2 regions of the Leclercia pneumoniae genome follow, and region 1 is predicted to be linked to the other one. Evidence: predicted binding sites of a transcription regulator. Region 1 holds the regulator's gene; the other holds the start of a gene.
What was found. The regulator LexA, encoded in region 1, represses DNA repair genes until DNA is damaged. The targets are predictions, from matches to a motif close to TNCTGTATGTACATACAGNA.
Positions count from the first base shown of each region.

Region 2: a site for LexA is predicted at 2,368-2,387, ahead of sbmC (DNA gyrase inhibitor SbmC). Genes of this name have one in related genera too.

Region 1 covers NZ_CP071383.1:267,508-271,932, reverse strand. Annotated here, with positions in the region: gene zur (zinc uptake transcriptional repressor Zur) at 1-253, shown strand, start outside; gene JZ655_RS01250 (CsbD family protein) at 317-526, opposite strand; gene dinF (MATE family efflux transporter DinF) at 669-1,988, opposite strand; gene lexA (transcriptional repressor LexA) at 2,049-2,657, opposite strand; gene JZ655_RS01235 (diacylglycerol kinase) at 2,767-3,135, opposite strand; gene plsB (glycerol-3-phosphate 1-O-acyltransferase PlsB) at 3,290-4,425, shown strand, end outside.
Region 2 covers NZ_CP071383.1:2,730,822-2,735,246, forward strand. Annotated here, with positions in the region: tRNA gene JZ655_RS13330 (tRNA-Asn) at 23-98, shown strand; gene JZ655_RS13335 (DUF496 family protein) at 217-552, opposite strand; gene JZ655_RS13340 (FUSC family protein) at 720-1,778, opposite strand; gene sbmC (DNA gyrase inhibitor SbmC) at 1,880-2,353, opposite strand; gene dacD (serine-type D-Ala-D-Ala carboxypeptidase DacD) at 2,473-3,645, opposite strand; one part of gene JZ655_RS13355 (IS1-like element IS1A family transposase) at 3,983-4,232, shown strand; one part of gene JZ655_RS13355 (IS1-like element IS1A family transposase) at 4,232-4,425, shown strand, end outside.

The sequences.
Region 1 (4,425 bases):
CCATCTGTTCGATCAGCCGACCCACACATCAGCCATGTTTATCTGCGATCGCTGCGGTAGCGTGAAGGAAGAGAGTGCGGAAGGCATTGAAGACATTATGCACACTCTCGCGGCAAAGATGGGCTTCGCTCTGTGGCACAATGTGATTGAAGCGCACGGCCTGTGCGTGGATTGCGTTGAAGTTGAGGCGTGTAGCCATCAAAGTGAATGTCAGCACGATCACTCCATTCAGTTGAAGAAGAAGCCGCGCTAAAAACAACGTGGGCGGCCTGAGGCCGCCCTGGGTGTACTTCCTTGTACTACGGGTATTACCGGCTTACCAGCGGTAATCGTTACGGGTTTCCCAGTCTTTCACTTCCGATTCAGCCTGGTCTTTCTGATAACCATAACGTTCCTGAATTTTACCCACCAGCTGGTCGCGCTTACCTTCGATGATAGTCATATCATCATCAGTCAGCTTACCCCACTGTTCTTTAGCTTTACCTTTGAACTGTTTCCAGTTACCGCCGACTTCGTCTTTATTCATAATCGCATCCTCATCGTTCGGTGATTAGCCTTCGTATCGTCCGTTACGTTCATTTCCTGTTGGACTTGATAATTATTATAGTTAAGGCTTCGGCGAACGAGGCACTATTCAGAATCTTTTACCGTTACGCCAAACGAAACCGCTACATAAACCAGGTATTATTACGCCAGTGATGGCGCCAGATAAGCGCCTGCGACAGGCCACGCAGAGCCAGAAACACGGCCAGCGCCAGCCATAGACCATGGTTACCCAGCCAGGGCAATGTGAGTAGCGTGAGGCCAAACCCGGCGGCGGCGATCGCCATACTGTTGCGCATTTCAGCGCCCCGCGTGGCGCCAATAAACATGCCATCCAGCAGGTAACACCACACCCCCACCACCGGTAATATTATCTGCCAGACCAGGTAATGATTCGCCAGTTCGCGAAGTTCGGGCAGCGAGGTGAGTAAGGCGATGATGCGATCGCCCATTAAGGCATAAATGAGAGCAAACCCCAGTGCAACCAGCCCGGCCTGACGACAGGCGGCGCGCCATACCTCGCGTAGCTGGCCACTTTCGCGGGCACCATACGCCTGGCCGGAGTGCGCCTCCACCGCATAGGCAAAGCCATCCAGCGCGTAGGCAGTAAAGGTCAGCAGGGTCATCAGAACCGCGTTGACGGCGACGATTTCGGGCCCCAGCCGGGCGCCAAAGACGGTTAGTGCGCCAAAGCAGAGCTGTAACAGCAACGAGCGCAACATGATATCGCGGTTCAGAGCCATGAGTTTGCGGATATTACCGCGCCAGCTCGCTTTCAACATCGCCAGTGAGATGCCGCGCAGGGCCAGTACTCGCCAGACCATCCACAAGCCAATCAATAACGTGGCGTACTCTGCCACCGCCGTGGCCAGCGCGGCGCCCTGCACATTCATCTTCAGGCCCATCACCAGCCACAGGTCGAGTACGATATTAATCAGGTTACCCACTACCAGCAGGATCACCGGGGCGCGGGCATATTGCACCCCCAGCAACCAGCCGAGCAATACCAGGTTTGCCAGCGATGCCGGCGCGCTGAGCCAGCGTATTTCCAGGAAACGCCGTGCCTGAAGCAGCACCGCGTCGCTCCCCCCCACAATATGCAGGGCAAGATCGATAAGCGGGGTTCGCAGTAACACAATCAGCAGCCCGGCCCCCAACGCCATCAGCAGCGGCTGCACCAGCGCACGTGCCAGACGCAACGGATCTTTTGCGCCATAGGCCTGGGCAGTTAAACCGGTAGTGCTCATGCGCAGGAAGAGCAGCAGCATAAAGAGGAAACTGGTCGCCGTCGCGCCGATGGCCACGCCGCCAAGATAGACAGGGGAATCCAGATGACCTATCACCGCCGTATCGACCAGCCCCAGCAGCGGCACGCTGATATTGGAGAAGATCATCGGCAGCGCAAGACGCCATAACGCCTTATCGGCGGTAGTCAGCAGAGACATGTGAATAACCAGAGAGAAAGAGAACAGGCTACGACACAGTCGTAGCCTGTCGGGAAGAGATTACAGCCAGTCGCCGTTGCGGATAACGCCAACCGCTAAGCCTTCAATGGAGAAGTTGTTTTCACGCAGGTCAACAACGATGGGGGAGAATTCGCTGTTTTCCGGCAGAAGCTGAACAATGTTGCCCTGCTTCTTCAGGCGCTTCACGGTTACTTCGTCGTCGATACGCGCCACGACCACCTGGCCGTTGCGCACATCCTGCGTTTTATGCACTGCCAGCAGATCGCCGTCGATAATGCCGATATCCTTCATGGACATGCCGCTAACGCGCAGTAAAAAGTCTGCACTCGGCTTAAACATACCGGGATCAACCTGATAGTGACCTTCAATGTGCTGCTGCGCCAGCAGCGGCTCACCCGCTGCTACGCGGCCTACCAGCGGCAGGCCCTCTTCTTCTTCAACCAGCAAACGAATGCCGCGAGACGCGCCGGAGACGATCTCCAGAACGCCCTTACGTGCCAGGGCTTTGAGATGCTCTTCAGCGGCGTTCGGAGAACGGAATCCCAGACGCTGCGCGATTTCCGCACGCGTGGGTGGCATCCCCGTCTGGCCGATATGATCCCGAATGAGATCAAACACCTCTTGCTGCCTGGTCGTTAACGCTTTCATTCCGCCCCCTGGGTGTATATACAGTTATGCTGTGAGTATATACAGTCAAAGGCGATTTTGGAACCATAAACCGCACAAAAAACCAGAGACTTATTCGTTTTGTCGAGGCTTATCGAAAATGTCCCCACAGCAGTGAGAGCCAGGTAAAGAGCGCGACAAAGATACTTAACAATACCGCCGCCGAGCCCATGTCTTTGGCCCGCCCGGAAAGTTCGTGATAATCAGACCCGATACGATCCACTACCGCTTCAATCGCACTGTTTAAAATTTCGACTATCATCACCAACATCACCGAGCCAATCAGCAGCACGCGGGTAATAGGATCGACATCCAGCCAGCAGGCAATAATGATTGCCGCAATCACGGCAACGCTCTCCTGGCGGAAGGCCGCCTCGTTGATCCAGGCTGCGCGGATCCCTTTCCATGAATAACCAGCAGCTTTAATGATACGGGTTAACCCAGTGGTATTATTGGCCATCAAAAGAACCTTTATTGAAAAATAGCGTCAGTAACTATAGCTATAGAGCGTTGCCATACCGCCTGAAGTATGACGGGTAACAACAGAAATTTTGTGCGCATTCTGTTATCCTTGCGCCGCAATTGCATTTTTAACCAGAGGCTTTACATCGTTTATGTCTGGCTGGCCAAGAATTTACTACAAATTACTTAATTTACCATTAAGCGTCCTGGTAAAAAGCAAGTCTATCCCGGCAAATCCTGCGCCGGAATTAGGGCTCGATACCTCGCGCCCTATTATGTACGTTTTGCCTTATAACTCTAAGGCCGACTTGCTGACGCTGCGCGCCCAGTGCCTGGCGCATGATTTACCTGACCCGCTGGAGCCGCTGGAGATCGACGGCACCCTGCTGCCGCGCTATGTCTTTATCCACGGCGGGCCGCGCGTGTTCACCTATTACACGCCGAAAGAAGAGTCCATCAAGCTGTTCCACGACTACCTCGATCTGCACCGCAGCAACCCGAATCTGGATGTGCAGATGGTGCCGGTCTCGGTCATGTTTGGCCGTCGCCCGGGGCGCGAAAAAGGAGAAGAGAACCCGCCGCTGCGTATGCTGAACGGCGTGCAGAAGTTCTTCGCCGTGACCTGGCTTGGTCGCGACAGCTTTGTGCGCTTCTCGCCGTCCGTCTCTCTGCGCCGGATGGCGGATGAGCACGGCACCGATAAGATTATCGCGCAGAAGCTGGCGCGCGTGGCGCGTATGCACTTTGCCCGCCAGCGTCTGGCTGCTGTAGGGCCACGTCTGCCTGCCCGTCAGGATCTCTTCAACAAACTGCTGGCATCCAAAGCGATTGCCCGTGCGGTTGAAGACGAAGCGCGCAGCAAAAAAATCTCCCACGAAAAAGCGCAGCAAAACGCCATTGCGCTAATGGAAGAGATCGCCGCGAACTTCTCTTACGAGATGATTCGCCTCTCCGATCGTATCCTGAGCTTTACGTGGAACCGCCTCTATCAGGGCATTAACGTTCATAACGCCGAACGGGTGCGTCAGCTGGCGCACGACGGTCATGAAATTGTCTATGTGCCCTGCCACCGCAGCCACATGGACTACCTGCTGCTCTCGTATGTGCTCTATCATCAGGGCCTGGTACCGCCGCATATCGCAGCCGGTATTAACCTGAACTTCTGGCCAGCAGGGCCGATTTTCCGTCGCCTGGGTGCGTTCTTTATTCGCCGTACCTTTAAGGGCAACAAGCTCTACTCCACCGTCTTCCGCGAGTATCTGGGCGAGCTGTTCAGCCGCGGCTATTC
Region 2 (4,425 bases), 1.9 Mb from region 1:
TAAGATAACGCTCCACAACGATTCCTCTGTAGTTCAGTCGGTAGAACGGCGGACTGTTAATCCGTATGTCACTGGTTCGAGTCCAGTCAGAGGAGCCACATTTAAGAAGCCTGCTTTCGAGCAGGCTTTTTGCTTTTCTGTGACCAGACGGCCTTATGTAAGGCGCAAAAAAAAAGCCCCCCGAACGAATCGGAGGGCCTGGATAGCTGGCGGAGGTTACTCGCTTTTGGCTTCCACGTGCTTCATTTCGCCCATCACTTTCAGCTTTTTCGAGATCTCACGGCGCTCTTTGGAGATCTCAGCGTTTTTGATGATGTAATCATCTACGCGGTCTTCGTAGTCGCTCTTCATGCTGGCGATGATGCCCTGGATAGCTTCAACGCTCATACCCGGTTTGATGTAATCGCTCAGGTTGTCCAGCAGCAGTACGCGCTTCTGGTTGTCACGGATCTTTTTCTCAACGTCCTGAATTTCACGCTGCAGTTTGTTCTTGCGGCGGAACAGGCGGACGAATTCCAGAACATCCTGGAACGAAGGCTTGGTAGTTTCCATTTTTACACCCCTGATAATGTGAGATTCGGATTCGTTTAAACAACCGCTATGGCAGTAACCTTACTGACAGCGATTGCGGATGACAATAATTTTTGCTTTGGTCTTATCATAACCGTAAATGGTGCTGAATCGAAGCAGCAGACATCACTCAACGTAATGGCTGCGCTTTATTTGCGCAGCGCCCGGCAGATTAAGTGCGAAAGCAGTTCCAGTTGACGCGCCAGCTCCATACTCAACCATACATAGCCATGAATAGGCGTTTCCGCCACGTTTTGGCTCTGATGCTCATTAATCAACTCACGCAGTTCGGCAACGATCTCATTCAGCTTTTCGGTATTGGCCAGAATCGGCTGCGGATTGCCTTCATACAGGGCGTGGGCAATAGTGAGCAGCGTTTGCTGGGTCATCTGCTGCGTCTCTTTGAGGGTACGGGCGTTGAGCATCACAAAGTGGCTCTCTCGCGATGCCCAGTGCGCATTGATTTGAAGCTCCAGCATGCAGACCAGATTGCGACTGACGGTCTGGATCCCCTCAAAAATAGACTTCTGGATGTGCGTCTCTTTACTGGCGGGGGTAATAAGACCTCGCATTTTCACTACGTCATTCAGGATGGTTTGCAGGCGCTTTTCCAGGCGCGGGCGCTCAACAAGATTAGGGGAAAAACCAGCCTGATAAACGCGGTTAAAGGCTGTGACGTAGTTAGCCATCTGAATGCGCCAGTGCAAAAATGCCCGCTGCGGCCAGATACCCGTGAAGAGCATTGCCAGCAGTGAACCCAGTATCACATCGCCGCTTCGCCACAATGCCGTATTCATATCCCCCGTGGGCGCACCGACAACCACCGCCAGGGTGATGCCAATCAGCAGTGCCTGGTAAGGTTTTTTACCCAGCGCCAGCCAGCCGCAAAGGAACATCGCCGCCGCACACCAGAGCAACATCAAGGGCAGTGAATAGAGCTCCAGCTTCAGGGCAATCAGGCCCAGCGCCGAGCCTAAGATAGTGCCGCCGATACGTTCAAACGCCCTGGGTACCACATTACCCCAGAAAGAGATTGGCCCCATAATTACCACCAGGGTAATGAGCGGCCACGTCCCTTCCGGCACATGCAGTAGGCGCACAAGCAGGAAAGTGAGGATAAACGCCAGCGCGATGCGGCATCCATGCACCACGCGGTAATGACGATAGAGACGAATTTCAGACGAGGTTAATGGTTTATCGGGGCGCACACCCGCTCTCCAGCCATTGAATAAAGTCTGATTGTAACTGGTTTTCTGCCGTAGAGGGGTCTGCGGCAGAAAAACCCTTTAGATTCTATGCCTAAAGGTTACTAACCCGCTTTGTGCTGTACCGGAATATACATTTCGATATCCCAGTAGCCGTCGGCATTACCGTCGTTGAGGTAGCGCTCAAAGCAGGGTTTTGGCGCGATCTGGTAGCGGTTGTCCTCCAGCAAGCTGGCGAACAGATGATTCCAGGGCGTCGCGAAATCGTGATTTTCGACACGGGCAGTGGCAGAGGCGTATTCGCCTTCGGCGACCTCGGTCAGGATCACCCCTTCGCTATTGGCAGGCAGCGTAAAATCGTCGGCGACGCGGACGACGGTGTCGCAGCGCAGTTTTTCCGCAGGCACTTCATCAGGGTTATCGTAATAGACCGCCAGCCATTCCTGTGAGGGAATGTCATGACCGTCGACCCACATAACAAGCTGTTCGAACCCCTGTTTTACCGTCTGCTCCCACGGTCCGACCAAGTGAAAACCCGCGATTTTACGTTTAGGTTGACGCGAAATGTTATAGTCCATGCTGCCTCCTTTATCACTGTATATTCATACACTATAAAGCAGTAAAAAGCGGTGTGACAAACGTGAAGTGTTTATTATGCGAGCAGACTCGCAGAGTCGCCAGTCTGCTCGCAGGCAGGTTATATTTTGTGGTGAATATAGTCGCTCAGTCGCGAGAACATCCCCCCCTTCCCGACAGGCTCAAGGGTGACCAGCGGCCAGTGCGCCACCACTTTGTCGCGATCGTATAAAGCGATTTCGCCGACACGCTGATGCGCAGCAATGGGCGCTTCAAGCTCTTTTTTATCCAGGACATAGCGCGCTTTAATATTGGCCACTTCCGCCTTCGGCAGCGCCAGCCAGAAGTCCTGATCGGTACCCAGCGCAATCTTCTCTTTATCGCCGTACCAGATGCGCTCGGTTCCTACTTGCTTGCCGCTGCGCAGGATCTGCACAGTATCAAAGTTCTGCTGGCCCCAGTGCAGCAGCTTGCGCGCCTGATCTTCACGCGCTTTCGGGCTTTCGGCACCCATCACAACGGCGATAAGACGTCGCTGCCCATCCACCGCAGAGGCGATCAGGTTAAAGCCGGCACCGGAGGTGTGGCCGGTTTTAAGACCATCAACATCAAGATTTTTATCCCATAACAGACCGTTACGGTTTTGCTGGGTAATACCGTTCCAGGTGAGGCTCTTCTCGCTATACATGTGATAAAACGCCGGCTCACCATGAATAATCGCGCGAGAGAGTACTGCCAGGTCGTAAGCCGAGCTGTGCTGCCCCGGCGCATCCAGGCCATGCACGGTTTCGAAATGGGTGTCGCGCAGATTCAGTTTCTGCACATAATCGTTCATCATTTTCACAAACTGCGGCTGCCCGCCTGCCACATGATCGGCCAGCGCCACGCAGGCGTCGTTTCCGGAATCGACAATTAAACCGCGGCTTAAATCCCGTACGGTAATGCGATCGCCGGGTTTGATAAACATCAGTGAGGAACCGTCGAAAACGGGATTCCCTTTGGCCCAGGCATCGCGCCCCACGGTGACCACATCGTCGGCAGAGATACGGTGACTATCAATCGCGCGATCGACAACATAGCCGGTCATCAGCTTAGTGAGGCTGGCCGGGTTACGTTGCTGATGTTCGTTGCCCGCCGTTAAAACTTGCCCGGTCGTATAATCCATCAACACCCATGATCCTGCCTGTATAGCAGGCGGTTGCGGCGCATAATCAATCGGGTCGGCAGCCAGCGCGGATGAAATACTTACAGCGAGCAAAGAAACTGCAATAAACAGACGGCGTTTCAACGGTATATCCTCAGGTCATTTAAAATCGTTAGCCTTTTTACGGAAGTTCTGATGTCGATACCTGGATAAATTGCAATGAAATGTGACAGAGCGCAGATTTTTTTGCGAGGCAGGTCCGCAATTTTCACCTTTTCGACCGCTTTTTCTTCGGCGTGCCTGAGCGGATGGTTTACTATAGAGGGTGACTTACAAACAGGATGGTATTACTGGTGTCTGACTCCGCCGCGCTGATGACGCTCCATAAACAAGCGCTTGATTGTTTATAGTTGCTAATAGTAAGGGATTTTGGGTGATGCTGCCAACTTACTGATTTAGTGTATGATGGTGTTTTTGAGGTGCTCCAGTGGCTTCTGTTTCTATCAGCTGTCCCTCCTGTTCAGCTACTGACGGGGTGGTGCGTAACGGCAAAAGCACCGCCGGACATCAGCGCTATCTCTGCTCTCACTGCCGTAAAACATGGCAACTGCAGTTCACTTACACCGCTTCTCAACCCGGTACGCACCAGAAAATCATTGATATGGCCATGAATGGCGTTGGATGCCGGGCAACCGCCCGCATTATGGGCGTTGGCCTCAACACGATTTTACGTCACTTAAAAAACTCAGGCCGCAGTCGGTAACCTCGCGCATACAGCCGGGCAGTGACGTCATCGTCTGCGCGGAAATGGACGAACAGTGGGGCTATGTCGGGGCTAAATCGCTCCAGCGCTGGCTGTTTTACGCGTATGACAGGCTCCGGAAGACGGTTGTTGCGCACGTATTCGGTGAACGCACTATGGCGACGCTG